DNA from 2 places in the Paenibacillus sp. GYB006 genome. Region 1 is predicted to be linked to the other one. Evidence: riboswitches for the same ligand, from Rfam matches in the RefSeq annotation. Region 1 holds a riboswitch; the other holds the start of a gene.
What was found. Region 1 has a riboswitch for cobalamin ahead of PV403_RS01085 (ABC transporter substrate-binding protein). Riboswitches for the same ligand answer to the same signal wherever they lie in the genome.
Positions count from the first base shown of each region.

Region 2: another riboswitch for cobalamin. It lies ahead of metE (5-methyltetrahydropteroyltriglutamate--homocysteine S-methyltransferase); the one in region 1 lies ahead of PV403_RS01085 (ABC transporter substrate-binding protein).

Region 1 is NZ_JARBDA010000001.1:216,526-233,174, reverse strand. It holds gene cobT (nicotinate-nucleotide--dimethylbenzimidazole phosphoribosyltransferase) at 1-637, opposite strand, end outside; gene PV403_RS01095 (ABC transporter ATP-binding protein) at 842-1,669, opposite strand; gene PV403_RS01090 (FecCD family ABC transporter permease) at 1,666-2,712, opposite strand; gene PV403_RS01085 (ABC transporter substrate-binding protein) at 2,709-3,707, opposite strand; cobalamin riboswitch at 3,870-4,082, opposite strand; gene PV403_RS01080 (histidine phosphatase family protein) at 4,340-5,002, opposite strand; gene cbiB (adenosylcobinamide-phosphate synthase CbiB) at 4,996-5,973, opposite strand; gene PV403_RS01070 (adenosylcobinamide amidohydrolase) at 5,976-6,740, opposite strand; gene cobD (threonine-phosphate decarboxylase CobD) at 6,740-7,831, opposite strand; gene PV403_RS01060 (lipoate--protein ligase) at 8,046-9,047, shown strand; gene PV403_RS01055 (Cof-type HAD-IIB family hydrolase) at 9,107-9,907, shown strand; gene PV403_RS01050 (hypothetical protein) at 10,285-10,914, opposite strand; gene PV403_RS01045 (hypothetical protein) at 11,124-11,732, shown strand; partial or broken gene PV403_RS01040 (general stress protein) at 11,851-12,354, shown strand; gene PV403_RS01035 (ABC transporter ATP-binding protein) at 12,429-13,250, opposite strand; gene PV403_RS01030 (FecCD family ABC transporter permease) at 13,288-14,331, opposite strand; gene PV403_RS01025 (FecCD family ABC transporter permease) at 14,328-15,314, opposite strand; gene PV403_RS01020 (ABC transporter substrate-binding protein) at 15,528-16,553, shown strand.
Region 2 is NZ_JARBDA010000001.1:60,261-76,909, forward strand. It holds gene PV403_RS00300 (deoxyguanosinetriphosphate triphosphohydrolase family protein) at 53-1,465, shown strand; cobalamin riboswitch at 1,549-1,750, shown strand; gene metE (5-methyltetrahydropteroyltriglutamate--homocysteine S-methyltransferase) at 1,995-4,292, shown strand; gene PV403_RS00310 (MsnO8 family LLM class oxidoreductase) at 4,487-5,437, shown strand; gene PV403_RS00315 (hypothetical protein) at 5,562-5,990, shown strand; gene PV403_RS00320 (glycosyltransferase WbsX family protein) at 6,017-7,108, opposite strand; gene PV403_RS00325 (glycosyltransferase family protein) at 7,182-8,327, opposite strand; gene PV403_RS00330 (methyl-accepting chemotaxis protein) at 8,573-10,282, shown strand; gene PV403_RS00335 (TRM11 family SAM-dependent methyltransferase) at 10,332-11,318, shown strand; gene PV403_RS00340 (D-2-hydroxyacid dehydrogenase) at 11,386-12,342, opposite strand; gene thpR (RNA 2',3'-cyclic phosphodiesterase) at 12,839-13,411, shown strand; gene PV403_RS00350 (cell wall hydrolase) at 13,736-14,635, shown strand; gene PV403_RS00355 (metal-dependent hydrolase) at 14,713-15,396, shown strand; gene PV403_RS00360 (TetR/AcrR family transcriptional regulator) at 15,623-16,210, shown strand; gene PV403_RS00365 (YhgE/Pip domain-containing protein) at 16,542-16,649, shown strand, end outside.

The sequences.
Region 1 (16,649 bases):
CACCTGCTTGATCAAGACCCGTCCCTTTGCCTGTCGCCTCCTGCACGCTGACTCCCGTAAGCACACTGGTAACTGCTGCACTTGGTGTTGTATTGCCAATTCCCATCTCTCCGGTAACGAATAACTGCGTTCCTTTTCTTACGGATTCTTGAACAACGTGGATCCCTGTAAGAATCGCTTGAAGTGCCTCTTCTCTGCTCATGGCAGGACCCTTCGCCATATTTGCCGTTCCTTTGCGAACAGAACGAGATACAAGTTCGGGGTGAGCAGGCTCACCATTCACACCAATATCCACACATATCACTTCAGCACCTGCATGACGAGCGAGCACATTTACGGCTGCCCCACCAGCAAGAAAATTGTGAACCATTTGCTGCGTTACCTCAGCTGGGAAACTGCTGACTCCCTCTTCCACGACCCCATGGTCTGATGCCATAACAATAACTGCCTTTTTAGAAAAACTAGGCTGTTTCTTTCCTGTAATCCCTGCTAAACGGATCGTGAGCTCTTCTAACTTACCTAGACTCCCCGGGGGTTTCGTTAAGTCATCCAAATGATTCGCTGCCGCCTTCTGTGCTGCCTCATCTAATGCGGTAATCTGCTGAACCCATGCTTTCAGTTGCTGTTCTCTCTCCATGATATCTCCATCCTTATCCGCTGCTGTTGTACAGCTTGTATATATCGATTATAACGAAAAGTGAGTAAATACTTCAAAAGAAATCATGCAATTTTCATATTGAATTAAAAAATAAGACAAGTTGTTCTCTTTGGCTGAAAAAAAGAGGACCTGATTTATGGATATCAGGTCCTCTTCTATGTTGTTCTGATATTTAAAATCATCTCACTCTTGCTGTTTACGCAGTAAAAACTGAGGAATGTGATGATCTGGATGTTGAACCATCACAGGTTGGATATCAAACAGTCCTCTGATGTTCTCCTCCGTAAGCACTTCAGCCGGAGAGCCCTGAAGGAAAAGCTTCCCCTCTTTTAGTGCACATAAGTAATTACAATAAAGAGAAGCTAAATTCAAATCATGCAATACGGCAATAATCGTAATCCCTGTACTTTGCTGCCATTCTGCCAGCAGATCCATGAACTGCAGCTGATAACGAACATCAAGAAAAGTGGTCGGTTCGTCCAGCAGCAGGATTTCAGGTTCTTGCACCATCACTTTGGCAAGGGCTACCCGCTGTCTTTGTCCTCCGCTAAGTTCATAAAGTCTGCGGTCTGCAAGAGAAGTAAGATCCAGCTTCTTCAGGACTTGCTCTATCTTTTCTTCTCCAGATCCCTGATCTCTTCCCAGCCAGTCTTGATAGGGATATCTCCCCATGGCCACAACGTCCCTGACGGAGTAACCAATCTCAGGTAATCCGTCTTGCTGAAGAACAGCAATAATTCGCGAGAGCTCTTTACGGCTGTAATCTTGAACTGGTTTACCTTTTATATGGATCGTGCCTTGGTTTGGTGACAGGATACCGGATAGTAAATGAAGCAAAGTAGACTTTCCGCTCCCGTTCGGCCCTACAATCCCCCACCAGTCACCTTCCTCAGCGGTGAAATGAATGTGATCCAGTGCAATGAACTGACTGTACTCTTTTCGGAGTGCCCTAGCTTCCACCACAGGAACTGTAGACGAGATTTCAGACTGATGATCGAAATTTTCTGTCATCCGCTGATGCCTCCTCGCCGTTTTTTATTCCGATGTAATAAGTAAGCAAAGAACGGAGCTCCTACAAAAGCAGTCAGTACACCAAGCGGAATCTCCGTAGGAGCGAGTAATGTCCGCGCACCCATATCCGCCCAGGCCAGAAAGATACCTCCGCCTACAGCAGATAGAGGAATAATGAGACGGTAATCCGGTCCGACAAGGAGCCTGATGATATGAGGGACAACAAGCCCCACAAAACCAATCACACCCGCAACAGATACGGCCGCAGCCGTTAACAGCGTAGATACCAAGAGTACAGATACTTTGAGTAAGTCCACTCTGACCCCAAGGTGTGCTGCTTGTCTTTCTCCTAGGGCCAACAAATTAAGTGATCTGCCTCTGCTCCATAGATAGATTAACCCAAGCCCTACATAAGGGAAAAGGATGGCCGTGTAAGACCATCCCCGCAAACTAAGGCTTCCCATCGTCCAGAACAAAATTTGATTCACCGTATCCTTTGACATGGCGGTCAGAAAAGAAACAACGGCTCCTAAAAAAGCATTCATCACAACACCGGACAAAATCAAATTGTTTGTCGGTATTTTTCCGCCTTCTCTAGCCAGCATCAAAACACCCCATAGTGTAATGACACCTGTTGTAAAAGCAACGAGCGGCAGCATCCATTCGCCAAGCCAAGCATACTCTAGACCCAAATAAATGATGAGTGCTGCTCCAACAGAAGCACCCGCCGATACCCCAAGCGTATAAGGATCTGCCAGTGGGTTACGAAGTACACCCTGAAATCCTGCGCCAGCAACAGCCAGCGCTGCACCAACCAGGATACCAAGCAGCACTCGCGGTAAACGTACCTTCATAATGATCTGTTCAGACGATGTATTCCATACGGGTTCAATGAACCCATCCATCCCCGGAATATGATTCATAAGAATCCCTGCGATATGACGAATCGGAAGATGTACTGACCCGATCGCAAGACATAGCAGCAGGGTCAGTACAAGCAGGATGATTCCTATCAATCCATATCCTGCTAGTTTCTTTTTCATTGGAACAGATCCGGGTAGACTGCTTTCGCTACTTCTTTCAATCCTTCCGTTACACGTGGACCTGGGCGGCTAAGCAGATTAGCATTAATCGAGATCACTTGTTCATTCTTAATTGCCGTAATCTCATTCCAGCCATCCCTAGCTTTAATGATCTCATCGAGTGTTTTGTCATTGTCTACCACATCGCTTGCGTACAGAATGACATCTGGGTTTACAGCAATGATATTTTCCTCACTGATTTCATACCAGCCTTCTGCATCTCCAGCCACATTCACTCCGCCTGCAAGGGTAATGACTTCATCCATAAATTCACCTTTACCTACAGTCCAGCCTGGAGAAAATTCGACATATACTTGTTTTTTCTGATCATCCGAAAGGGATGCTACTTTATCTTGTACTTCTTTCACATCTGCTTTCATTTTTGCGATGACCTCTTGCGCTTGTTCTTGATGATTTGTAATTTGTCCGTATACTTCAATATTTTTCATAACATCTTCGATTGTTTTGGGATCTGTTTTGAAAATAACGATACCGAGATCACGCAGTTTCTGCACTGCTGCCTCATCCATCGAAATACCTGTGAAGACAATATCCGGCTCAGCAGCGATGATTGCTTCTGCATTAGGTGTATACAGGCTGCCCATCTTCGGCTTGTCCTTTACCTGCTCTGGATAATCGTCATAGTCGGATACCCCAACGATTTGCTCGTCCAGTCCGATCGCATAAAGCGATTCTGTCTCTGCTGGAGATACAGACACGATCTTTTCAGGTGCCTTTTCAAAAGTAAACGACTCTCCCGTGGCATCCGTGATTGTCAGAGGATATACCGTCTCGAGACTAGCCTCTTCTTGGTTATCTGTTGCTGCGGTACCTTGATCTGTTGTCTGACCTGCTCCTTGTCCTTCTGTTGCTGTCCCGTTACCACATGCCGCCAGCATAATTGCAAGCATGAGTGACATTAAAATTGATAAAAAACGTCCATTCATTTTTTTCATTCTTCTCTCCCTCTCTTTATAAGTGAAGCCAACGATCTTATCAGGTATGAACACCAAACAACCCTGCTCCTATCATAAGAACAAGGTTACGTCTCGCAGCTGCTCCCTCTAATAGAAAGGCACAACAAATATGCAAAACGTATCCTTTCCTCGAAGGATTACACGTTTACCAAAGGCAAGGCAGGTCTCCTGACTATCCAAGTTTAAAGTAACAGCTTGCTCCCTTCCCATTTTCGCTATAGACGAAAACAGTGGATTAATAGCAGCTGTCCCTGGTATACAGTGGCGGGACCGTGCCGGATTTGCACCGGCTTCCCTTTTAACCAAAAGAATGTAGTGCCTTTATTCTTCTGGACCTTGCTCAGTATGATCGACTTTTCATATGTATTCACATGAAGTCTTTATGTACTTAGATGTTCATTTCAATTCGTATCAGGTCTTCACATCTTTTGCCATTATAGGGGAAAGCGGAATTTTCGACAACCAATCTTTCCCTTTATATTCCAAAAAAATCTATTTTAAGTGTAAGAGAATCAATTTCATAATACCTTTAGTAGCTTCAATCAGGACGATAGATAGATCAAAACGCTTCTATTTGTCTATATATCGTTTTAATGAGTTATGAAATTGATTCAAAAATCCAGTTTCTGTGCCGAAAGTTCTCCGCCTGACAAAGTAAATCGAAGCACGAGACATTCCCCTGGGCGAGGCATAAACGTATTAAATTCTGTTTCAGCAAGCCATGTGGCAGCCCATTGCCTGATCACTCCGCCATGAGTTACCACAAGCATCTTAGGTACTTCGTTATGATCTCCCCTATCCTGATGGGTACTCCGTCTAGTCTCATATAAATAAGGTCTGATTCGTTCTTCCACAAACTCCACTATTCTTTCGGAAAAGTGGGAAAACGTCTCTGCTCCCGGCGGAGTCACACCGAGAGGATCATCAATCCACTGACGATAATTCGGATCATACTGCAGCATCTCATACGTCTGTCCTTCATATTCTCCAAAGTGATACTCCCTGAGCCTTGCGTCCAGCACGGCTGTATGAGCCCGTTCGGGGACAATCATATCCAGTGTCTCTATGCATCGGACAAGATCACTTCCATAGATTTGATCAAACTGAATTTGTCCAAGGGATGCGCGGAGTCCCGCAAGATCCTCCTTCGCTTCAGGAAGCAGCGGAATATCGGTGTGTCCCAAATATCTTTTTTGCTGATTCCAAAGTGTTCGTCCATGCCGGACTAAATAAACATCGACAGAAGACATATTTTCATGAGACGTATTCACCACAGCCAACCGACTCCTGTAATCGACATCAGCCATAATAAAACCACCAGGATGACTACGAATAGACTTGATGATATATACATCATCGCAATCGTTGTCCGAATATGGCTCGCTTCCATCTCATGGTATGGAACCCCCATATAAGCACGGAACGAACGAACACCATGGTAGACGTTATATCCTCCAAGCCGGATCCCAAGTGCACCGGCAACTGCGGATTCCGGATACCCGCCGTTTGGACTTGGGTGCTTGCGGGCATCCCGCTTCACTGTGCGCACACTATTTTTCACATGAAGACCTAATACCCCAGCGGAAGCAAATAGCAGAAGAGCTGTGATCCGCGCTGGGATGAAGTTTGCAATATCATCCAGTCTGGCAGAGGCCATACCCAGCGATTTATATTTTTCGTTTTTATAGCCGACCATGGAGTCAAGTGTGTTTACCGCGCGATAAGCCATCGCAAGAGGTGCTCCGCCTAGGAAAGCGAAAAACAGCGGTGATATAATCGCATCTACAATATTTTCGGCTACCGTTTCAACGGTTCCCCTTACTACTTCAGAGGATTCTAACTGTTTTGTGTCTCGGCCTACAATCATACCGAGTGCAACTCTTGCTTCCGGCAATTTGCCGGCCCTAAGATGTTTATATACTTCTATACCTGCATCTCGTAGTCCCTTCGTCGCGATCGTTGTCGCAATCAGCAGAATTTCACCCGCTATAGCAAGCGCAGGATGGATAAAGAATAGGAACTTTAACAGCGCCCAAGTCAGAACAAACGCACCAGTAACAATCAATATGGGAAAAAGAAACCCTGCATAACGCAGTCCTCGCTGCGTTGTCACTTTTTTGCGAATCATTTTCTCAAGGCCGCTAATTGCCTTCCCCATAGCAATAACCGGATGAGGAATCCACCGCGGGTCACCGATGATGAGGTCAAGCGTATAAGCAGCTAGAATAATCCAAGCTCCCATCATGATCATTGCCTCCTCTCTGCTGTATAACCTGAAGCACATAAACTCTCGGTAACGGACTGATAGACGATCCGTCCAATACGATCGCCGAGTCTAGTTGCCGTACCCGCATAAGCATGCGTTAGACTCGCCTCTGTTCCATCCGCAGCAAGTCCGCTGGCTCCAATAACGATGGCGTCGGTTGTGGTTCCCGTAGCAGATCGTCCATTCTCTGCATCTCTTACACCTAAATCCTGGAGAGCGGCAACTTTGGCTTCAACTGCCGTTTGCACTGCGTTCACAAGCGCATATGGTGTTAATTTACCGGCAATGAACAGCATGATATTAATCGTGCCCGGCGTATAGCCAGCATTAAATACCGTCCGCGGAGAACCTGCTCTTGCTCCATTCGATACTCCTGCGGTGGTACAGCATAATAAAACCGCTCCATCGGTCTCGTCTTCCAGAATAGAAGCATGTTCTAATTTCACTGCGGTTAACAAACCTGCCGTCTGATGAGCTGGATGCCCCCATTTTTCAAGCAGTTCTTGAATGTCTCTCACAGGGTCACTTGAATCATAATGACGATCCACGTATATATTTACAGCACGGTCGAGACGAGTCATCCCCCCTCCATGAATGCTGCTGGAGATCGTATCCAGCATATGAGGAGACTCTAGAAGCAGATGCCGTTCATATCGGGAAATGGTTAACCCTGGCCATTGCCTGGATGAATACACGATCGGTAAATCTTTTGATTCAGAATCTGTATGTAAGAATGGCGTCGCCATTACTTTGCTCCCTCCATGACTTGCCCAAATGTTTCTAAAAACTGTGTATTTTGCTCCGTACCCTTAACCGCAATACGAAAAGCGTGCTCAGTTAGCCCTGAGTACATCGCACAGCTGCGAATCAGAATCCCTTGTCGTCCCATTGCTTCCTGCAGGGAACCCGCAGTCCATGGGGCTCTTGCCTCAGCCAGCAGATAATTCGCTTCTCCTGGATACACAGTAAACCCATATTTTCTAAGACCCTCTGCAAGCCTTTTTCTCTCTGCTGTAATCAGCGATATCGTATTCTGTTCGTAGGAAGAGCCTGCCTGAAGACAAGCTTCCCCTGCAAGCAGGGCAAGACCATTCACGCTCCAGGTTACTTGCTTCTGCGTCATAGAACGAATAAGGTCAGGACTTGCGAGCGCATAACCAAGCCGCAGTCCAGGAATAGCATAAAATTTCGTCATTGAACGAATGATGATGACTTCTGGATATTTTTCTAAGGAAGGTGCGATTGAATTACGCTCTTCCTCCGGAATAAAGTCAATAAAGGCTTCATCGATAACCAGCTTTGTTTTGGTTAGTTGCGCCTTATTCGCCAGCGTCACAAGGTCCGACAGCGAATACTGAACCCCATTTGGATTATTTGGCTGACCAATAAATAGAACCTGCACCCTCTCCATCAGTGCTGCAATGTCGTTTACATCTGCTCGGTATCCATTCTCCTGCAGGCCATACACAGAATCGACTTTGGCACCAAACTGCAGAGCAAGTGAGCGATATTCAGAGAAACCCGGCTCAATCGTTCCAACTGTCTTCGGTGACAATGCCATAAGTAAAAGAGCCATACATTCCGCCGCGCCATTTCCAATAAGAATGTACTCTTCTTCAAGCTTTACTTGTGCAGATAATCTCCGTTTCAGCGCCCGGTGTCCCGGATCGGGGTAACGAACTATTGCTTTCCAGCCCTGTTTCAATGCTTCTATTACTTCCTCCGGTGGTCCAAGGGGATTAATATTTGCACTATAATCAAGAAAATCAGCAGCCTTCTTTCCGTACTTAAGCGCTGCCGTTTCTACGTCCCCGCCATGTCCATAGATTTCAATCAAAGGCATGTCCTTCCTTTCTTTGCTGCATCATAGCATCACGTACCCATTATGATGGCAGAATTTAGACAGCGTCAATGGGATTTCCCTTTTGTATCGTTTGCGTTATTGGTTTACAATAAGAGGTGAGTCTCTTTGTTTTCATCAGAATTGTTCGGGGCATGCCCCGCTTATGATTCTTGCTTACATATTTTATAAGGTATCGGAGGAAATCACCATGTTGTTTATTGACAATCAAGGCATTACAGATCCCCGGATTAACCTCGCTATCGAGGAATATGCCCTTAAACACTTGTCTTTGGACGAGAGTTACTTGCTGTTTTATATCAACGCTCCCTCTATTATCATTGGGAAACATCAGAACACTATTGAAGAAATTAACCAGGAGTATGTACAGCAGAATGGAATCACTGTTGTGCGCAGACTTTCTGGCGGCGGTGCCGTATACCATGATTTAGGCAATCTTAACTTCAGCTTTATTACAAAAGATGACGGTAATTCATTCCACAACTTCCGTAAGTTCACCCAGCCTGTTGTTGAAGCACTCCACCAACTGGGAGTAAACGCAGAACTTACGGGACGTAATGATCTTCAAGTCGGTGAACAAAAAATTTCAGGTAATGCCCAGTTTGCAACTCGCGGCCGGATGTTCAGCCATGGTACGCTCATGTTCGATCTGAACCTCGAGGATGTACAAGCTTCATTAAAAGTGAATCCCGAGAAGTTCAAATCGAAGAGCACCAAATCCGTACGCAGCCGTGTAACGAATATTCGCTCTTTAATGGATAAAGACATGACTATTGTGGAATTCCGCGAAGAACTTCTTCGTCATATCTTTGGCATGGAAGCCAGTGAAGTTCCTCAGTATCATCTGACAGAAGAAGATTGGAAGAAGATCCATGAAATTTCCAAAGAACGTTATCAGAACTGGGATTGGAACTATGGACAGTCACCGGAAAGTAACGTAAAACACTCGAAGAAATTCCCGGTCGGTATTATCGATCTTCGTATGAATATCAAAGAAGGCCGAATCGAAGATATTAAAATCTATGGTGATTTCTTTGGTGTAGGAGATGTCGCTGATATTGAGAACTTGCTTCGCGGCAAACGTTATGAGGATGCGGAAGTTAGAGAAGCACTCAAAGACGTTGATGTGAAACATTATTTTGGCAATCTTGAGATCGAAGACTTTATCGGTCTTGTCTTTCTTGAAGAGTAGCATTACCCTTTAAAGTTATAACGCACTAATCATAGAACAAGATATAGAGGAGAGAAACCATGACTTACAAACTAATCGCGATTGATATTGATGACACTTTGATTAACGACGACAAAGAAGTAACCCCTGCAACACAAAGTGCACTCGAAGCAGCTGTAGCCAAAGATGTAGTCGTAACCCTTGCAACCGGACGTGCTTATGCTTCTGCTCAAGCGATTGCTAGACAAACTGGACTCAACGTTCCCATCATTACGTATCAAGGTGCACTCATCAAGAACCTGATGGATGAAGAAGTTCTTTATGAACGTTATGTTCCCCAAGATGCAGCTCGCAAGCTTTACGAGTTCTGCCTTGAACGGAATCTGCACCTCCAGACTTATATTGACGACAAGCTGTACTCCCGTGAAGAGAATGAGAAACTGATCGACTACTGCAAGCTGAACAAGACTCCTTATTATATTGAACCTGATTTCATGAAAATGATTGAGCAGCCTGCACCGAAACTGCTCATTATCGATACACCGGAACTGTTGGACGAAATCGCACCACAGCTTCGTGAGCTGCTCGGCAGTGAGGTCCATATTACCAAATCCAAACCGCATTTCCTTGAAATCATGCATCATGAAGGTACCAAAGGCCATGCGCTGACTTTCCTTTCGAACCATTTCGGAGTGGATCTTAAAGATACCATTGCCGTGGGTGATTCCTGGAATGACCATGAAATGCTCGAAGCTGCCGGTCTAGGTGTAGCTATGGGTAATGCCATTCCTGCACTGAAGGAAATTGCAGACTATGTTACATTCAGTAACAATGAAGACGGAATCAAGCATGTCATTGAGAAATTTGTTCTGAACGCGTAAGATCTCCTAACCTAAATTAACCCTGGAACCGATTTTGGTTCCGGGGTTATTTGTGGTATGAACAGATATAGAGCGCCCCTCCACTTGTAAAAATATACCTTTCAAGTATAGTAAAGGAATACGTTGTTTACCAGTTAATACGCAAAGTCAGGGGGCTATCTACTTGGAATCAGGACTGCTTATTGGACTTGTTATCGTCGTGTCTGCGCTTTTGATGTACTCCTTCTTCTATACGATCAAGAAAGGTTATTCAAAAAAGTGGGATGAAGAAGACTCCTAATTCATACCACCATACATACTTACATACATTCGTTCATACCAAAAAAGGGCATAAGATAAGGATTAAAGTTTCATCCTCCATTCTTAAGCCCTTCCTTTTATTTTTCCGTTAATTTTTCTTTAATCCGATGAAACTCCGACTTAATCCGTTCTTTCATTTCCTCTGCCTTTTCTTGTATGTCTTCAACTCGCTCTTTTCTTTTACGTTCTTCCTCCTCCTGAGCTAATTGCTGCTCCATCTCCCTTGCTTTATTCATTTCATGTTCCATCATCGATACTTCTTTTCGGTACACAAATGTAGGATCATACTGCTGAAGAAAGTAATTAAAAGCGACCTCATTGTTTTCTTTTATATTGGCAACAAAAGCAGTTTCCCCGTTATATAATTCAGCCACTGTTCGCTCAATCAGGCTAAATCCTTCCTTGTGACGGTTTACGACTTTGCTCGCCCCAATCATCGAACCAATACTTCCGCCAAGCAGAATACCGATCGGGCCGCCCAAAATTCCAATCATGGAACCAATCAGGCTGCTTTTTAACGCCGAAGTGTCTGCTTCACTTGGTGAGCTAAACCCATCTTTGAAAACAATTTTCCCATTTTCCTTCTGAATGACGGCTGCATCCAATATTTTATATTGCTCATGACTTTTTGATTTGGATTCAGATAGAACTTGGTAAGCCTTGCTGTCATCATTGAACACGGCAACGACAATATTATTTTCTTCCACTAGATGTAACCCTCTCTTCTATGTATTTCTTCGCTTACTGTAAATTAACTCAAATCCTCTAATTTTATTCGTGATGCAAAAAAACAGCGGATTCGATCAGCTGCCTATTTATGGAGTTGGTTTTATCAGCTTTCTCTATTTAGTAGCTTATTGTTAATCTTTTCTATACTATTTTCATAAAGGTAATTTAGATATTAGGAGAGATTTAAATGGATATCGGTTATGCCGCCAATGAGCATATCAAAATAAATCATATAGTGAATGATTTCGAATTTGGAATAGATGAGGAGATTCAATATGTAATCACTCTTTCCAGTCCTGGAGCAGGAAGATTTAGAATCAAACCATTAGCAGAATGGATCAACAACTTAGAAGAGTTTCCTGTCTATTATTGTTTAATCTCAGATAAGGGATTTCATCATATGTTTTTAGAAATGTGCACACTGCCTTATGAAGTTACAGAAATCGAAAATTCTAGACGCAAACAATTGTACTACGTTGTAAAGGCAAATAATAAGGAAGAATTATGTTCAATTGCAGAATTGATTGAGTTATTTTCTATGTCTGTGGATGATTTAAGTATTTTGAGCACAAAAATAAATCCTTGCCGGGTTGGACAAGTTGGGGATAAGGGCGAGTTTGATATTATTATTCTTGGTGATATACAAGATGCCAGCGTTTTTCACATTGGCCATGATGGAGATTCAATCTATCTCCTATCGAACGATAAAAAATTCTCAACACTTGAAGAAGCTATATCAAAAATGCCTGAAGCTATGCTAAATAAGATTGAAGTAATTGAGTATGGTGGGGATTAAATCTGAAGCATAGGATTTGATAACTTTTTGATTTCCCGATCGTTTCAAGAAGGCTTGAGTGTCCTCTTTTCTGATACCAATTTAATCCATATAATGTATAGCAAGAGGTGTTGTACATTTGAGAAAAACATTAGAAAAAAGGTTGGCTTATTTATATAAAGGGGAATTGTTTTCTATAATCACTTTTGTACCTGTTAGTTATCTGGTAAATTACGCATTCCCCAACCTACAATTGTATTCCCTATATTCATTTTGGATATCTTTTATACTCTTAGAAATTCTTTTATTACAAGGAACATTTTATTGGTATGTAAAATGTAAAAGACTAAGAAATGAGAATAATGCTATAACTCCGACTAAAGTTGTTCGACTGTTACATTATTTAAAAATGCTCAATATAGTTATGATGATGACCGCAATTGTTGTATTTTTCTTTGATTTCATTAAATGGTATCCATCTTTACCTCTAGACGGATTAACAATCGCCTTCTTCATATATATTTTTGCCATTTTAGAGTTTATAAACTACTTTTACATTCAACTCTCCTATGATAATATCTCTGACATTAAAAGTTTGATAAGAGTCAGAAAACTGAAGTATTCCTGTATGAATAAGGAATTCTCACTAAACATACTAACTAAAAATAAGGAACCACGATCCGCGTGGTTCCTTTCCTCTATAGTGAGATCATTTGGTTATTTTATGCTCGCTGTCTCCTTAAGAAGCTTATGAAGTCCGCCTTTACCATGCGGGATGCACATCGGAGTACCAAATAAAGGATCAGGAATAATATGACACTTCAGATCAAAAACCTTTTCCATAAGTTCTGAATCGATCACGGCTGCTGGATGCCCTCCCGCTTCTATGCCTCCGTTCTTGATCGCTACGATATGATCTGCATAACGGCAAGCAAGGTTGATATCATGAAGCACCATTACAATTGTACGCTGCTCTGATCGATTCAAATCATACAGCAGATCCAGCACTTCAATCTGGTGGGTCAGATCCAGGTAGGTCGTTGGCTCATCTAGCAGAAAGACCGGTGTTTCTTGCGCCAGCGTCATCGCAATCCATGCCCGCTGTCTTTGGCCGCCAGACAAGGAATCTACAGTGCGATCCTTGAGTTCCTTCATTCTCGTAGAGATCAGAGCTTTATCTACTGCCTGTTCATCTTCCGGTGACCACTGCTTTAGCCAGTTCTGGTAAGGATATCTCCCTTGCTTCACTAGTTGAAGCACCGAAAGACCTTCTGGGGCAACAGGTCCTTGGGGCAATATAGCGAGCTTGCGGGCAATATCTTTTGTCTTCATCCCTGCGATTTGTTCGCCATCAAGAATGACGGACCCTTGCTGTGGCTTCAGTAGTCTTGCAAGGGAACGCAGCAACGTCGATTTCCCGCAACCGTTACTCCCGATGAACACAGTTATTTTTCCTTTTGGAATGGATAAATCCATATTTTCAAAAATGTAAGCATCTCCGTACGAAAGCCCCAGCTTCTCGGCGCGCAAGATATCCATCGGCATTCATTCCTTTTCAGATTACTAGTATATAGAGTCAATGATTGCGACTTTTATATAGCTGATACATAAAGAACGGAGCACCAATGGCTGCTGTAAATACGCCTGCCGGAACATCTGCAGGGAGAAATGCAGTTCGCGCCACTAGATCCGCTATTAATAAAATCAAGGCTCCGAGAAGTGCACTTACTGGCACGACACTTCCAAAGGAAGGTCCCACTAGCTTCCTCGCCATATGCGGTGCCATCAGCCCAATAAATGCAATGGCACCGCCAATTGCTATTGCCGATCCTGCTAGTGCCACACTGAGCACGATGAGCAGCAGCCGATGTTTTTGCACATGTGCCCCTGCACTTACCGCTACTTCGTCTCCGAGTGCTTGAATGTTAACTTTTCTCGCTTGAAGCCAGGTTAATGGTAGAAGGATGACGACCCAAGGAAGCAGAATATACACATCCGAATCCCACGAGGCTCCGTAAATACTTCCCGTCATGAACGTAATGGACCGCTCTGCCAGCTGCATCGGACCTGCAATGATAAACATGTAAGAGATCGATTTAAGCGCAGCTGCAAGGCCTGTACCGACAAGTACAAGACGCAAAGGCGTTACTCCGCCTCTCCAAGCCAGAACATATAACAGTCCGGTTACTAGAATAGCGCCCAGGATCGCGGCAAGCGGCATATATTTTATCGAAATCGTACCTGATGTGAAAAATATGAAAAGTACAGCTCCTAGTGAGGCGCCGTCTGTGATTCCCGTTACGTCTGGTGATGCTAATGGATTTCGAATTACTCCTTGCAGCACCGCTCCTGCAACCGCAAGAGAAGATCCAACCAATACGGCAGTCAGAATACGCGGCAGTCTCAGTTTTTCTACAATGATTTCTACGGTTGGATCTGCCTGACCAAATAGAGAACTGATCACTTGCGATGGAGAAATGTACTGACTTCCTATTCCCGTTGAGATTACCATGGCAGCAGCACAGAGAATGAACAGAACGAGCGTAACCCACAAGGTCCTTTTTTCAATTAAAAATGAAAGTTTGCCGTTAGACGTTTGAAATGACTTGTATTTGCTCATGCTCCTTGGCGTCCTCCCTTTCTTGCAATATAGACAAAGAACGGAACGCCGATGATCGCCGTCATAACGCCAACCGGCACCTCTTTGGGCATCGCAATGTAGCGGGACAGCACATCTGCGGAAACAAGGAGTACAGCCCCCCATACGAAACTATATGGTAAGATCCAGCGATAATCATTTGGAAGAAAAAACTTCATAATATGCGGAATGATAATACCTATAAATGCAATAGGACCCGCAGCAGCAACCGATGCACCCGCTAGTAAAATAATAGAGGCGGCAGAGAGAATTTTAATCATAGCCGTCTTTTGTCCGAGTCCTGCCGCAATATCGTCCCCCATGGACAATACGTTAAGATGCCTTGACAGCAGGAGTGCAATCAATAGTCCAATTCCCATGTAAGGGACGACAGCCGTGAGCTGATCAAGTTCCCTGCCAGCAACGGATCCGACAAGCCATATCAGTACCTGATCAAACATCTTACCGTCTGACAACATCAAACCTTGAGTCAGAGAATGGAAAAATGCAGTCATGGAAGCACCGGCTAATGTGATTTTCACAGGTGTCATTCCGTCCCGGCCCATACTTCCAAGAAAAAACACAACCCCGCCGCTAACTGCTGCTCCCAAAAGAGCAATCCAAGTTGTTTGCTGAAGACCAGATACACCTAACCAGCCTGTAGCCACAACAACGAAAAAAGCGGCACCTGCATTCACACCTAAGGTACTCGGAGAAGCGATTGGATTACGAGTGAGAACCTGCATGACAGCTCCGGCAACAGCTAGACTCCCGCCAACTGCTGCAGCGATCAGCGCACGAGGAATCCTTGCTGTCTGGATAATTAAGTGTTCGGTACTTCCATTTGGTTCCGTCACCGCCTGCCAAATAACGGACAGAGGAATGCGGGTAACACCAAAAATAACACTACTCATCATGGCAAGAATAAGTAGTCCAATAGATAAGGCCAGCCCCAAGATGCGCATCATTAATCCCCTACTCATTTTGTATATATCATTTTATTCATAAAATTCCATCTAATAGTTCACTCCGCAATTTTAGTAGAAGAAAGAAAGAACTGTCAATCTTTTTGATTATCATTCTCATTTAATGCTTGACAATGGTAGAAACTGGTTATATATTCATGGTTGTTAACTGATAATCATTATCAATATATTATTTCAGGGGGAACTGGTTACATGGGGGCTTTAAACGTACATACAAAGAAACATCGCTTACGCTTATTCGGGGCGGCAATGCTTATGCTAATTCTCGTTCTAGCTGGTTGTGGAAGCCAGACGACAGAAGGTGGATCAGGTAATGAACCTACACAGCCTGCATCTAGCAATACAACAAGCGAAGGAACAACAAATACGGTTACATACACGGTAAAACATGCAATGGATGAAACAGAAATTAAAGGAACACCGCAAAAAGTCGTTATTCTAACCAACGAAGGAACAGAGGCATTGCTTGCTCTAGGAGTTACACCCGTTGGGGCGGTTAAATCATGGACAGGAGATCCTTGGTACGCACATATTAAAGATCAGATGGAAGGTGTAACGGTAGTCGGAGATGAGAGTCAACCGAACCTTGAACTCATTGCAGGTTTGCAGCCTGACCTGATTATCGGTAATAAAATGCGCCAGGAGAAAGTCTATGATCAGTTAAAAGCGATTGCCCCAACTGTTATGGCTGAGGATCTTCGCGGGGACTGGGAGATCAACTTCAAACTTTATGCAGAGGCACTGAATAAAACCGAAGAAGGCGCAGCAAAAATCACCGAATTCAATGATCGCATTGCGGATTTCAAATCTAAAGCAGGCGATAAAGTGAATGAAACGGTATCTGTGGTTCGTTTTATGGCTGGCAAAACCCGAATTTATCATACCGATACTTTCACAGGTAACATCTTTGCAAAAATAGGACTAGCGCGGACAGAGCTTACCCAAAATGCAACTGAATTCGTAGATGAGATTACGAAGGAACGTTTACCGGAAGCGGATGCCGATCGTCTTTTCTACTTCACCTATGACACAGGCGACGGCAAAGGTAATGATACCGAAACGGAAATGATACAAGACCCACTTTGGCAGAACCTAAGTGCCGTCAAGAATGGCCGTGCGTATAAAGTAGACGATGCCGTATGGAATACAGCCGGAGGTATTCTAGCCGCAAACTTACTCCTTGATGAACTCTACGGATTTTATGAGATTGCAGAATAACAGAATACGGAGCTCATGGGTACAGTTCGAAGAACTGTGCTCTTTTTTATGAATGAACCATGTCCATTATTTGTAAAAAACTGGACTTTAGTCTAG
Region 2 (16,649 bases), 160 kb from region 1:
AAGAAAAGATAAACCAGTGGATTGGATGCCCTGAAATAACGGAGGAAATCATATGGACAAATTACGTGAACACAGACAATATGCAGAAATAGATAAACTCGAAGGTTCGCGGGCTACTTACGAAAGAGACTATTCCCGCTTAATTCATTCACCGACGTTTCGCCGGTTACAGGGGAAATCCCAGGTGTTCGGTGCAGGCACAGGTGACTATTATCGCACAAGGCTTACTCATTCACTTGAGGTGGCGCAGATTGCAAGGGAAGCGGCCCGAAGTCTGCTGCGAAAATATCCCGATGCGGAGCTTGGCAGGGCAGATAACCCAGGGCTCGTTATTGACCCTGAAGTCGTAGAATGTGCTTCCATTGCTCATGATTTTGGCCATCCGCCCTTTGGGCATAAAGGAGAAGAAGTTCTCGATAACATTTTGACGAACCTGGTTCAGGAGAAAACGCAGTCCATTGTGGATGTAAATAAAACAGGCAAGGCATCACCAAACCAAGTGCAAAAAGTAACCGAAGCCATGCGCAGAAAGTATGAACATTTTGAAGGAAATGCACACAATTTTAGGCTCATGATGTTCCTTGAAAAGCGAGAAAACATAGATGGACTAAATCTGTCGGATGCGGTGCTTCTCGGAGTGAATAAATACCCTTATCCCGGCACAGAGAACAAGAAGGGGATGTACCAACATGAGTGGCAATACATCAGCGATATTCGCAGCGAGTGGAAAATTCCGAAAGGGCAAAAGACACTAGAAGCCCAGCTTATGGACCTCTGTGATGATATTGCTTACTCAGCTCATGATTTAGAAGATGGCATTAAGGCAGGGAAAATCGAAGTTCACGAACACTTTTTGCATGACCCGCACATTAAACGGCTTATTGTTGATAAGATCATGACGCTCGATGATGCATTCTGGTTGGGGTGGACGAAAGAAGCCATTGAACCAAAGGTAGAAGAGGTACTGAATAGTTTTCTCCGCATTTGGGAAGAGAAGATCCCTGGCTGTGACCATGATTTTTCTCGTACCCGCCGGGAAGTAAAAGCGTATTGGGTGAGTTTGTTTGTCAGTTCCTTGGGGATTATTGATACCGGAGACTGGAAAAAGGTTACTTTTGTCAAGGAAGGGAAAGAGGATCTTGATCTGCTCCGTACAGTGAGTGTGCTCAAAAGTTTCGCATGGGTAACGATGATCAAAGATCTTAGAGTTCAGCGTCTGCAAAAAAGAAGTGAATGGATTCTCCGGCGTTTATGGTATGCATTTAACGATCCCGCGACTTCAAAATCGATCATTCCTTCGGATTGGCTGCAAAGGTATGAAAAAGACCAGGCTCGCCCTAATCCAATATGGACGTGGGAACACATGATTATAGACTATATCGCGGGGATGACGGATGCCTTCGCTGAGAAAATATACAATGAATTATATGGTCTAAAAGTTGGCTCAATCTATGATCTTGATTAAATAATATTAAAAAGCACTATTCATAGAGATATACTTGGTGTATATTGGATACAACCTCCATTTATGAAAAATAGAGGGACGAACTAAATATAACGGAAACAGGTGTACGGTGCTAGATGCAGCCGTACTTAATAGGGAAGACCGGTGAGATACCGGCGCGGTCCCGCCACTGTAACAGAGATGTAGCTTGCCATATGCCACTGGTTCATGAGGTGAACTGGGAAGGCGCATAGCTTATGGATCTTCCTCTGGAGCCAGGAGACCTGCCTGTTTTGACAACACTGCTGTACCTACGGGAGATAGGAAGGTGTTAAGATGGCTACCTGTCTGATCAAGAACAAGGGGCGTCTTTACCCTAGGTAAGTAAGGAAACAGCAACGTTTTACGTTACAAATGTAGACATCCGAGTTCTGCATTTCGTAAATAAAGACGGAACCGTTCTCTAGGTGAAGACGTCTCTTTTTGCCATTCGTAACCCAACCGAAGATGAACCAAGTTATTCATATTATACCTATACGGAGGTAAGGAAATGAGTCAATGGATCAGTAGTAATCTAGGGTATCCGAGAATTGGTGCCAATCGTGAATGGAAGAAAGCACTCGAATCTTTTTGGGCAGGGAAAGTAAGTGAATCTGATTTTCTTGCAGAATTAAAAGGAATTCGTCTTGGACATTTGCGACTTCAACAAGAGAAAGGAATCGATCTGATTCCAGTAGGCGATTTCTCACTTTATGATCATGTCCTTGATACAAGTACAATGTTTGGCATTGTTCCAAAGCGTTATGGGTACGAAGGTGGAGAGGTATCTTTGGATACTTATTACGCAATGGCTCGCGGTAACGATCAGGCAGCCGCTTCCGAGATGACAAAATGGTTCAATACCAATTATCACTATATCGTTCCTGAACTCGCTGATGCGAATCCTTCACTAACAGTGAATCGTCCACTTCATGCTTATTTGGAAGCAAAACAGGAACTCGGCATTGAAGGAAAACCAGTTCTTCTTGGACTTTATACTTTTCTTAAATTATCAAAAGGGTATGCGGAGACTGAACTTCCTTCCCTTGTAGAACGTTTCCTTCCGCTGTATTGTGAAGTGCTTTCTGAACTGCAGCAAGCGGGAGTAGAATGGGTACAAATCGATGAGCCTAGCCTCGTTACTGATATTCCAGCAGAAGATTGGAAACAAATTGGGCGTATTTATGAAGAACTGAACAAGGTAACGCCTGAGCTTAAGATCATTTTACAGACGTATTTCGAAGCAGTAGGGGATTATGAGAAAGTGGTAAGTCTGCCTGTTCAAGGCATTGGTCTGGATCTTGTTCACGGTGGGGAAGCGAATCTTGTACATATTCGTGAGTATGGATTCCCAGAGGATAAAGTTCTTGCTGCAGGTCTGATTGATGGTCGTAATATATGGAGAAGTGATCTGACGGAGCGCATTCAGGTGATAAAAGAGCTCAGTAAGACTGTATCCCCAGATCGATTGATCATTCAACCATCCAGCAGTTTGCTTCATACACCGGTATCTCTTGCAAAAGAAGATGCGCTGCTACCTGTTTTGCGTAATTCGTTAGCTTTTGCAGAAGAGAAATTGGATGAAATTCAGCTGCTGGTGAAATGGGCGGCAGAAGATGAGAATGTCATTCAAGAAGCTTTGGCTGAGAACCGCAAGGCACTCACTGAACTGAACACATCCGTATTCCGCAGTAACGGTACGGTAAGAGAAGCCGTAAATAATCTGGATGAATCTTCATTCGTGAGAAAATCTGATTTTTCAACAAGACATGCTGCTCAGCAAAAGAGATTTAATCTTCCTATTCTCCCTACAACGACAATCGGAAGTTTCCCGCAAACTGCTGAAGTTCGTAAGGCGAGAAGACAATGGAGAAATGGACAACTGGACAACCAGCAGTATGAAGCTTTTGTAGATGAGCAGACGAAGGAATGGATCGACATTCAAGAAGAACTGGGCCTTGATGTGCTGGTTCATGGTGAATTTGAACGGACAGACATGGTTGAGTTTTTCGGAGAAAAATTGGGTGGATTTGCCTTTACTGCAGGAGGCTGGGTTCAGTCTTATGGTTCACGCTGTGTGAAGCCGCCGATTATTTTTGGAGATGTGGTATACCAAGAGCCAATGACACTGAGAGAAACAGTATACGCTCAGTCCCTTACGAAAAAACCGGTAAAAGGGATGTTAACGGGTCCAGTGACGATTCTGAATTGGTCGTTTGTTCGTACAGACATTCCGCGCAGTGAAGTTGCTTATCAGATTGGACTTGCACTTCGTGAAGAAGTTGAAGCACTCGAGTCCGCTGGCATTGAGATGATTCAAGTGGATGAGCCGGCACTTCGTGAAGGACTTCCGCTGAAGAAAGCGGATCATGAATCTTACCTGACGGATTCCGTAAAAGCATTTAAATTATCGACTTCATCCGTTAACGATACAACGCAAATTCATACGCATATGTGTTATTGCGAGTTCCATGATGTTATTGATTCAATCGAGGCGATGGACGCGGATGTTATTTCTCTGGAAACTTCCCGCAGCCACGGGGAATTAATTGAGAACTTTAAAACACAGACGTATGACAAAGGAATTGGTCTTGGCGTTTACGATATTCACAGTCCTCGTGTCCCTTCCGTAGAAGAGATGAAAGAGGTTGTCGTATCGGCGCTGGATGTGCTTGATCCGGAACTGTTCTGGATTAACCCGGATTGTGGTCTAAAAACAAGAGGAAAAGAAGAAACCGTAGCAGCTCTTCGCAACATGGTAGCAGCTGCTGGAGAAGCACGGAACGAAATTCAAGTCCCTTCCTTATAAAAAATGATCCTGGCCGTTTTGTCTCACCATATCGTGGTGAGGCAGACGGCTTTTTTTGATGCTCAGTCGTTTCGCTTCTTATAGGTGAAATTTGATTTTGTAGAAATGAGGTTGCTATACTAAATTAATTAATTGTTATTTTGTTTTAGGCAGGATGATAAGCAGAATTATGATAATCAGGGAGTTGAGAATATATGAACCAATTGGGTTCACCATCATTAGAATTAGGAATTTTAGATCTCGTTCCCAAATTAATGGATGTATCTGCCGAAGAGGCAATCCGCCAGTCTGTCCATCTTGCGATCAAAGGAGAAGAGTGGGGATATACAAGATACTGGACCTCAGAACATCATAATCTTCCAGGTACAGAATCCGCGAGTCCAGAAGTATTACTATCTCACATCGGAGCAAAAACCAATCGAATCAAACTTGGATCAGGAGCCGTACTGCTTCCTTATCATCATCCGATTCGGGTAGCAGAAAATTATCATATGCTGGCTTCACTCTATCCCGGACGTGTTGAGCTGGGAATCGGACGCGCTCCAGGGGGATCGGCACATTTATCGATGGCTCTTGCCGGCAATTATTTAGAGAAAGTAGCCAAATATCCTGAACTCATTAAACAGCTTCAAGATTTGCTTCACGGCAGATATAGTTTTGATGGGGAGCCGATTGTGGCTAAGCCAGTACCGGAGATTCCTCCTACTCTGTGGCTGTTAGGGACCAATGTGAAAAGCGCGGAGTATGCCGCCCAGTTTGGAACGGGTTATGTATTCGGTCAGTTTATGAGTGAGCAGGATGCTGCCGAGATGCTGCAAAAATATAGGGAGCAGTTTATCCCTTCCGAGAATCTTACGAAACCAAAAGCGAGTATTGCGGTCAATGTGATCTGTGCTCCTTCTGCAGATGAAGCCCTCTCTTGGAAAGAGGAAGCGCTCATCTTACACCGGAAAGCGACGGGCGGGATTGTAGAGGTGCCACCTTATCCCGTCATTATCGGAAATCCAAAAAAGGTCAAAGAAGAACTGCTCGCACTTGCTCATGAAACAGGTTGTAACGAGATCCTAATCTCTACCCGTGTGGCATCCTATGAACAACGTTTATTATCCTATGGATTGTTAGGGGAAGAAATGAGCAAAGGGTAATAGATTTTCACTCTCTTCCTATATTATTGATCTTTAATTTAAAAGATAGATAATTGTACTTTTGCTATAGAGCAAATCTCTTTTTATTACATAGAATAGAGTAATAAGGAAGGGAGTGAAGAGTATGGCGACATTTGATAATATCAGTGTAACGGGGGACGCAGCAATTAATAGACATCTGCAGGTCCTTGGAGGGACAACTTTACAAGATGTAAACTCCCAGAACCAAACGATTCAGCAGAGCCTTAATGTGAATGGCAGCCAAACCATTGCCGGACATCTGCAGGTAAATGGTAGTGCAACCGTTTTGCAACATTTGGGTGCAGGACAAAGCCTCAGTGCGAACGAGAATGTGGTAGCTGGATCCAAACTCATGTCTTTAGGGGTTCCCGCCGTGCCGCCCGTCAGCGCCGCTCCAAGTGGTGTTAATTTCTATGATGTAACGAACAGCGGTCAGCCTGGTTTGGTACTGAAAGGGACAGACGGGAACAACTATGTTCTATTTATTGATTTGTCTTCGGGTACACCAACCATCGGTATTCATCGGGTTTAAAGAATTAAGCGGAAAGGTTTGGTATATTACCTCTTTTTTGCATGATTTGCGTTTGCCTCCATGTACTTTTCATGACGTGTAACGGCTTCTTGAACGGCCTCCAAATAGGAAAAATGATGTTTTTTATCTGGTTCCAGATAAGTCCCCTCCGCCCATTCATTCCAAGCATTGATAAATAGAAACTCAGATTGATATATAGAAGCAGCTCGGTTCATCTGTTTCGTTAAATAATAGCTGAATTTCTCGGGAGTAGACCCGATACAGCTTTGTCCACGGGCTCCAATTCGAGGGGTGTTATCCCAATTGACATAGGCACCTGGGAAAATCGTTTCACCGCTTCGGTGCGGAGATCGGTTCAGTATCATTTCCCATACTCCGTCATAGTCAAATACGAGATGATCTCCATCCTTGGTGCTAATATAACTCCAAAGATTTGCATTATATCCATGAGCAAACGTATAATGCGGTTCAAATTCAATACTTGCTTCAAAACCAGACTGCGGGGGGATCTCGAATCCTCCTAATGTTCTTGCAAAATAGATACCTTCGAGCCCACTTCTTAGGGCAAGTTGATTCCAAAACCGAAGCATTTCTTCACAGCGGGGAATCGCGCCCGGGCGATAGATAACAAATAGAGGTTTATTCTGAACCCGGATATATCTCGGATCTTGAAATGCAGTCAGGAGTTCATCAAAATGCTCTGCCCAGTCGTTTTCATCGCCATAGTCTTGGGGCATGAGGATTTCATTATTTCCGCCATCCCATTTTCGTGTCCAAGGTTCATTAGCCCAGGATAGACAGAAAGGAAAATCCGGTTCCCCTGATTTCAGAACAGACTGGAACGGCTTTTCAAGCAGACGCTTTCCTTTAAACCAGTAATGGTAGTAGCAAAACCCGTAAATGCCGTGAGATCTAGCCGCATCCGCCTGCCATTTTCGAATCGAAGCATCCATTAAGTTATAATACAAATCTTTTAGCGGTTCTTTCGGCTGAGCATGTTTCTTATATAATGGTTTGTTTTTTCGCGTATTGGTCCATTCGGTGAATCCCTCTCCCCACCAGGCATCGTTTTCATCAATCTGATGAAACTGAGGAAGAAAATAAGCAATCAGTTTCATATGGAACTCATCTCCTTTCCTCTATCTAAGACGTTCATATAAAGAGGTAAAGGCCCCTTTCGGAATACATAAATCACTTGCCCTCAAGAAGGGTATTCGTAAAATCCATCATCAGATGAAAAAAGGAATAGTCATATTCGCTTCGTACCAGAGCTCTGGAGCTAATTTTTCTCTTCTCCTCTGGATGTTCTCTATAGTACATCACATGCGAGCCAAGTTCTTCAGGACGATGAAAAGAAACAAAGTCTTCTCCCGTTTTCATATAGTTATCCTGGTTTACATCATGTTCCGCAAGCAAAAAGCCTCCGCACGACGCTATATCCAATCGTCTTCGGTCATTCTCGCCAAAACTTATGATGATATCTGCTCCATTATAGAGCTGCTTTAGATCATGACTTGTCTCGGGGATCCAAGGTTCTACACCAGGAATGTCTCCCCAGTTATGACCTATGGCGAGTATGCGTCCATCCGGGCTGCTTCCATGAATCGCTTCAAGATAGGGATCTAAACGAGGTTCGTAATCTCCAAGAAGGAGTAGATCGGACTGTACATGTGCAGGTGCTTTTTCAGGAGCGAATAGCTCCGGATCAGAACCGAAGGGGATATAGACCACCTTTGAGTTCGTCATCTTTTGATATCTGTGGATGTACTTCGGATTTTGTGTAATAACATAATTCCAGACTAGAGAATCAGGAGACGTATTTAAGTGGGGAAGAGGATCATTTACATCATCTAATAACCAAAGGACTGTCTTAAGGTCTTTAAGGTTAGATACCTGACTGGCAATAGGAAGATCGGCTCGATTTCCAACGACAAGGAGTACATCAGGTTGATATAGTGCTATTACATTGACTAAGTTATCTTCCACCTTCAGCGGGAGTACCTCTTTAAAAAGCATACGTAAAGATTGCCTAAACAGGATCTCTGTTGAAGGTAATCCTGCTTCGTTTTCCCAGAGTAATAGAAGTCGAAGTTTCTTAGCATCTCGAATAGAAAGAGATGGTTTATTAGAGGGAGTAAAGGGAGCAGCCGAGCTCCGATTCTCAGGAAGAGGTTGGTTCACCTGTACACCTGGATTAGAAATCTTTTGCGGAAAAGAGAGAACTTTAGAAGCGGTAGTTAAATTCGCTGGTTTTCGCTTTTTGGTGACAGTACGTTTCCTTCTAGGTACAGCTGTTTTTTTATGCAAAGAAGATGCCGACTTTTCATTTTTTTTCATGACTGGTTTCGTTCCTTTGTATTTCGCATTTTAAGGTAGTTTATGATAAATGACTGCTTTGTTTCATGACACATACCCAAAATAAGTGAAAAAGGTGATTATTTAGGCTAGATATATAGTGAGTAACTCACATTTTCACTTTCACTTACCGACATATTAGAAAGAAGTTAATCAATCATGAAGCTTTATCACAGAGAAACTCATAGAGAGAAGTGTGTTAGAGGCTTTCGGTAGGGGGAGAACCATTGTTTAAGAGGAAAACAATAGGGCGGCGAATTACGTTTGTAATGGTGATGCTGCTCATCTATGTGATCGTGGTTGGATCTGTTTCCATATTACAGACCAAATCTATGGAAACAAATGCGAAGGACATTACTCAAAAAGTAATGCCTGCCATGAACCAAATTAATAATATCACATTTGCTTCCGAGCATATTCAGAAGCTGAGTTATGATTATTACTTAGCAGCGGATGATGAGGGAAAGAGAAAGGCGATCGGAGAGGAACGATTACAGACCATTCGCTATCTTAGCGAGTCGAAAACAGCATATGAAGCAAATATTACTAATGAGGAAATTCAAAATCAATATGATGCTTTTACAGCGGAATGGAATGCCTATAGTAAAGTGAATACGAAAGCCATTGAGAAAGTAGATTTGAATGATCACGATTTGGCTTATGAAGTATTGCTCAAATCAGAGAGTTCCTACCGGAAGATGCTGGTCCAATTAACATCCTTGGCTGAACTGAATCAACAAGAGGCAGATCAATCGACCAGTATGCTAGAAAAAAGTTCGTTTAGAGCTGTAGGGGTCTTGATTCTTGGTATCAGCTTAATCCTAATTGCAACACTTGTCAGTAATTTTGCATTAATTCGTGCGCTGGTGAAACCAATTAAGGATATTGAGAAGAATGTACAATCCATCGCGGATGGAGACTTAACTATAGAAGATATTTACCGGAAGAAAGAAGATGAACTCACATCGCTCGGTAGAGGAGTTAATCAAATGAAGGCAAATCTGGTTGAGATCGTGAGACAGATCAGCGCCTCATCCAAGCTAGTAGAATCGCATAGCAGCGATCTGGCAGTTACATCCGAAGAAGTGAAACTCGGAAGCCAGCAAATTGCAATCTCGATGGAGGAATCCGCAAAAGCAACCGAAAGTCAGGCAGAAACCGCTACTTCCGCCGCTAGAACGGTTGAGGTACTGAATGAGCATATCCAGGATCATGCTTCGAAAGGTGAGCAGCTTAAAGGCATGTCTGAACGTGTTCTTGAACGAGGAACTCGCGGAAAAGAAATTATGCAGAAGTCAATTGAACAGATGAACCAAATTGCGGACCGAGTATCCTCCTCTATGAATCAAGTGAACCAACTGGATAAGAGCAACGAGAGTATATACGAACTTGTTCATGTGATCCGCGAAATTGCAAGACAAACCAATCTGTTGTCTTTGAATGCATCGATTGAAGCAGCGAGAGCAGGGGAGCATGGACGCGGATTTGCTGTTGTCGCGGAAGAAGTAAGATCATTATCAGATGCCGTTCAGCATACGGTTAGTCAGATTAGTGAACTGACTGCTCAAATTCAGCAAGGTACGAGATCGGTTGTGGAGTCCCTCGAAAGCGGAGTGCAGGAAACGACGCGAGGAACCCACCAAATGGAAGAAGTAAATGATGCATTTGAACAGATTACGTCTTCGGTCGTTGAAATGGTGGCTGTCATTAATGAGGTGACATCGGGTCTTGGAGGGATGCAACAACTAAGCGGCGAAATGAACGATTTCAGCCAGCAGATTTCTGCGATTTCACAGCAGTCAGCAGCGGGTGTAGAAGAAGTGTCTGCATCGGCAGAGCAACAAGTTGGATCGCTTGAAGTGGTAGCCGATCGAATTGGGAAGCTCAGAACGTTGTCAGAGGAACTGCTCGCTTCCATCTCTCAGCTTCGGGTATAATAGAAGCGAGTATGAACAATACGAGATGAGAAGGGATTTACGGTTACTCATGATCATTCACAATAAAAATAGAACGAGCGATACTTTTTTATATACCTTTGCCTGTCACGAAAGTGAACAGGCTCTTTGCCATTTAGAGCTGAAACGACTGCTTGGAATGCAGGAGGCTTTGGACCATTCATTTTATATAACGAATCACTGCATCGATCCTTCGCGGAGTCCCTTTCTTAACATGAGAGTAGATGTATTATTCTCGGCTCCTGGCCTAGATGAATTGTTAGTGCTTGCCGAATCCATAGAACTTGAAGAGGGTTCCACTTTTAAAGTGTTGTATCTGAAAGAAGGGATTCCTTACACCTATGACGAGCAAAGAACACTTGAACGTTCGGTAGGGAGCCGGATTAAAGGTACAGCGAGAATGAAAAAACCAGATGTTACACTGGGTCTCATTCACTTGGAATCAGGATGGATGCTTGGACGATGTCATGAAGCAGAGAGTGTGTGGCTGAATCACAAAAATAAGCCGCATAATTATTCCACTGGCCTCAGTTCCAGGGTTGCCAGAGCGCTCGTTAATATAGCAGCGCCTGAAGCCACAGGGGTAACGATGATTGATCCTTGCTGCGGGATGGGAAATGTCCTAATTGAAGCTTTATCCATGGGAATATCCATCCGCGGTAATGATATCAACCCGCTTGCCGTACAAGGGGCTCGTAAGAATCTTCGTCATTATGGTTATGATGATACTCTTGTTACGCTTGGAGATATGACGCATCTCGCAGAAAAGGCCGATCGCGCTATATTGGATCTACCATATAATGTGTGTTCCGTGTTGCCGGTAGAAGAACAGCTGCAACTGCTGAATCACCTTGGAAAACTGGCCGGAGAAGCAGTCATTGTAAGTACACAGCCGATTGCAGAGCAGCTCCGGCAGACGGGATGGCGAATCGAGGACCACGTAACCACATCAAAAGGTTCTTTTGTTCGGGAAATCTGGTACTGTAAGAGGCAAACCGGGAATCACCTTAGAGAATAAAGCTCTTTAGTTAAAAATAAGAAGAAACCCGCTTCAAGATATATGTCTTGAGCGGGTTTTTATAATTCTAATAAGAACGACTGTAATCGACTAGATTACGTGGAAGAGTCTCGTTCTTCACATAAGCTTTCAAGTTCTCTATAAATATTTCAAAAGCACGCTCCTTATAATAAGGAGTGCTTCCGGCAATATGAGGTGTAATCAGTACATTATCCATCGACCATAAGGGATGATCGCTCGGCAAGGGTTCTTCTTCAAATACATCGAGTGCAGCAGATGCGATCTGTTTTTCTTGTAAAGCTTTCAGCAGTGCAGAAGTATCTACGGTTGCGCCGCGGCCAACATTGATGAAGCATGCTTCTTTTTTCATCGCTGCAAAAGCCTGTTCATTAAATAGATGGCGGGTATCATCGGTAAGCGGAAGAATGTTAACCACATAATCTCCGTCAGTCAGTACTTCTTCAAAACGTTCCATGGAGACCATTTTGCTGACATGCTCTACTTCTTTACCCGATCTGCGAACACCAATTACGTTCATGCCAAAAGCTTCGGCAAGTTTAGCTGTGGCCTTCCCAATCTCACCTACGCCAACGATGACCATCGTTTTTCCATGAAGTTCGCTCATGTTATCTTCACTTGCATCCCATGTGCCGTTAGCCTGATGAACTGCGGCTCTTTTAAGATTACGGGATAAAGACAGCATCATACCAAGAATCATTTCCGAGATCGGAATCGCATGAATTCCGCTTGTATTAGTGAGCAGTATATTTCGTTCTTCAAAAGTTTCTTGAGGAAGATAGTCTACGCCGGCAGACCAAGTCTGTACCCATTTTAATTTGCTGTCTGGATGTAATAATTCATCTGGTTTACTTTTTGGCCAACCCACCAAGATCTCTGCTTCTCGCAGGACGGAGGGATCAAGCTCCTTTGCTTTGCCTGTAGTTATCGTATAATGAGGTGCTATATCCTGGATACGCTTTTGCTCTGTCTCTGTAAAAGAAATTAAACTTACAATTTTGCTCATTCGCGTAGATCCTCCTCGTTTTATGTATAGTTACAGTGTAGCAGATGATTGGGCAGACGAGCAATTGAAGCAGGGGAGAGTACCCCGTCATGTATACCATCTATTTCCTAACACTTATAATAGAAGAAACCCATCTTTATTGTTGTATTAGAACAGCTGTACTCTTATATAGAAACCTATTATTATAGAAATAAAAAAATTTTAACGTTGATTAAGCGGAAAATTGACATCTAATTATAGGTTATTTACCCAGAAAACAGGAGTAATAAAAATTTGTTTTTGTTACCATATTTTATGGATTAAGTGACAAGTAACTTATGCTTGTTACCTTATTCAATTCCTCTTTGTATTTTTGGGAGTAAACATACAATATGGGAATTTAAACCTTTTATAATAATTTAGTACCTGGTACTAGTACTAGGATATTAATATTATAATTTGGTTAATACTAGGTAAAGATATAGAGATAAAATTGAAAATAGAAAGGAAGCTTCGAATGACGCAAACAACACAAGATAAAGTACGTATCTTCACAGCTGTTTCTCTACCAGATCATGTGAAAGAAGAAATACAGCACTGGACAATCGATAACAAAGATAAACTTCCCTTCCGTAATTTTACACATAAAGAAGATTACCATATTACACTTCAATTTTTAGGGGATACGGAAAGAGGCTCCATTAACGCGCTTTGTGAAGCTCTTCGAGAAGCTGCTGTTAAGATGCAACAGTTTCCTCTAAGTGTTGGAGATGCAGGTGTTTTTGGTTCGCCATTACGTCCTAGGGTTTTATGGAGAGGAGTTGAAGGAGAGATTGATGAGCTCGCTGTGCTTTTCCAGCATATTCTAGATGCAACTGCTCCGTTAGGATATATTCCTGAGGATCGTCCTTATCGACCCCATATTACAATTGCTCGCAAATTTGATGATTCTAAGAAGCAAAATTGGAACTTAGAGGAATTGTCAACACAGAAAAAAATTGAACCGTGGCTTGTCAAAGACTTTGTATTATTTCAGACGATACTTGGTCAAAAACCGATGTATAAAATAATCGAGAAATTTGATTTTTGATTGTCTCTATTCTCTTAACTTCGCTTCAAAATGGGTTAATTGTTTATTATCCTAAAAATATACAATCAATCCAAATATATTAAAGGAATTAATAGAGTTAAAAAAATTCACAAAAATTATTCAAAATTTTTTATTTTATGATGCAGAGCAGGTGTTCGTGTGTTAAAAATCCTGATGTATCAACGAAATTTTGAGTTTAACATTACCCTCACTTGAGGGGCTTACAGGGATATCTGACGCATAAAATAGTTTACTCTATGTATTCAAACCTTGCATTTTTGGTTACAGTTAAGTAGAATTGTGCCGATATAACAGGAGGTTATTATGAATACAAATAGAGAGACTCGCTGGTTAGCACCGCTCATGTATGTGCTGCTTGTGTTTATATTGGGGGCAAGCCTGATTACGAAGGCTGTTGAAGTATATGGGGAAAGTACAACTCAGGATAGTACGGAATCCGGAACTCCTATGAATCAAATAGCAGTAAATCATAACAGCAGGATGTACTCTGATCGGGATGGAGTCGCTATGCTTACTTCTGTGACGGATTTAACAGGAGTAACCACTGTAACAACGGCACAGCTGACACAAGAATCAGGACCTTCTTCTTCGGAAGACCATGTCTTGCTCAAAACAGCTGCTCTTTCGGCAGAAACGAATGCCCAGAATGAGAAAGAAGCAGAACGTAAGGCTCTCGAAGCCAAAAAAGAAGCACAAAGAAAACTACGTGAACAACAAAAAGCAATTGCGTTAGCAAAAGAAAAAGAAAAACAAACTACTCCCCCAAAAACTCTATACTTTACCAAGACGGAATTACTAACCCAGGAGGAAAAAGACAAGGCCACCTGGAACTACAACGTCTCGGATAAAGAGCTGCTTATGCTACAAAAAATTGTCATGGCAGAAGCAGAAGGTGAACCGTACGAAGGCAAAGTTGCAGTAGCTAACGTTGTCTTAAACCGGCTACGGTCAGCCAATTATCCCGATACCATTAAAGGCGTTATCTATCAAAAGTATCAATTTAGTCCCGTGGCGAACGGCCGAATGGACCGTGTGACGCCGAACGAGGACACCATTCGTGCTGTCAATGAAGCACTCAACGGACGGAAAGAAGTGCCTGACGAAACACTCTACTTCTTATCTATTACCCTAGCTGACGACTTAACAGTACATCATTCACAAATAAAAGTTAAAAGAATCGGAAATCATACATTTTATAAATAAGCTCCAAAAGTGATATACTAGAAAGATAGTTCCTTTAAGAAATGTTCATTTCTACTGACTAGGAGGCGTATCACTCTATGAAAATCACATATTATGGACACTCATGTATCCTTGTTGAAGAAGCAGGCAAACGCGTTATTATTGATCCTTTTTTAACAGGGAATCCGACCGCTAAAATAGCTGCTGAAGACGTCAAAGTAGATGCAGTGCTGCTAACACATGGTCACTCGGATCACTTCGGTGATACACTCACGATCGCAAAACAGAATGATTGCCCCGTTGTAGCGGTCTATGAATTAGCAGAGTATTGCCAGAGTCAAGGAGTACAAGTACAGCATATGAATATTGGCGGGAGCTGCCAGTTTGATGGATTCAAAGTGAAGTATACGCTCGCCTTCCATAGTTCCTCTCTTGAAGTGAACGGGACATCCGTATATATGGGACAGCCTGCGGGAATCCTGTTAACGATGGGTGACAAAACGATCTACCATGCAGGAGATACAGCACTTTTCGGTGATATGAAAATCATCGGTGAAATGAACGATATTGATACAGCGATCCTGCCAATCGGTGATGTGCTGACAATGGGTCCTGAGGATGCTGCAATCGCCGCTGAATGGCTGAGAGCAAAAAAGGTCATTCCAGTTCATTACAACACCTTCCCGTTTATTAAACAGGATGCAAATTCGTTTACTGAGCTTCTAGAGTCCAAAGGGATAGTAGGAGTGGCTTTAGAGCCGGGGGCTAGTACAGAAATTTAGTTCTTACTGAATCAATTTCACCATTTTTATGAGTTGTGAAATTGATTAAATAGATAAGAAAGAGCTGCTTATGATCTTGCTGGGTAAGCCGGATGGTGAGCTGCTCTTTCTTTTTTTTGATTATGTAATTTTTTCTTGCCAATAGAACAGAAAAGTGGTAAAGTGATTTTTGACCGAATGACTGAATTGGATTTTTAGTCAAATAGAAGTTAGAGGAGGAGAGGCAATGGCTCCGATAGATCGTCGCAAACAAATACTCAAAGCAGCAGCGAAGTCCTTTGCTTTGTTTGGTTATAAAGCAACGACGATGGATCAGGTGGCGAAGATTGCGAATGTAGGTAAGGGAACAATCTACACCTTTTTTACCAATAAGGAAGAATTGTTCGATGAGATTTTGCATGAAGTCATTATAGAAATGAAAAATGTGGCAGAGAGAGAATTAGATCATGAGCAGACGTTTTTTAATAACTTGTTTCGAATATTAGATTCCTTACTTGAGTTCAGAGAGCAGCATGATCTGCTCATTAAGCTTTCTCAAGAAGTGAGGGAGTTTGGAACACTGCAGGCAAAAACGGGCAATGCCAAGGTAGAAGGTGTAATCACAGGTTATCTCGAGAAAGAACTTCGCTTAGCGCAAGAAAAGGGAGAGATAAAACCTTGTGATCCAAAAGTAGCGTCTTTCATTATGTTTAAGATCTACATTGCACTTACTTCGGATTGGAGTCATGGGAATGATCCTCTCAGCAAAGAAGAAATTAAGCAGTATATTGAGTTGTTTTTGGTGCATGGACTAGTGCCAGATCTTCCAGTATAAAAATACTTACGGAAAGCCGGCTGCGATATATAGTAGTTAGATAGATAGAAATAGCCGGCTTTTAAAAAAACTTCCCTGAGACAAAGTAGAAAGTATGCGATAAAACAAAAAAATGTTTCATTGCTCAGGTAGAGGATTATATAAATAATGCAGTAATTAGGTTGTATCTTTGAAAAAGCATAGGAGAAAGGTTATTTTTTTTCATCTCATATGACTATTTGGGGAAAACGGTCATGAAGTTCGCGCTTTCATTTTTCATACTGCGCTTATGAAATGAAATGACAACTAGAAAGTTCGAAGTGAGATAGCGTAAAGGGAGAGAAAGAAGTAAATGAAGACATTATCCGTATTTTTTCAAGATGTATGGCGAGCACTGAAGAACCCCAAAGTTCTTATTCCGCTCATCGCAGTGATGCTGATTCCTATTCTGTATACAGGC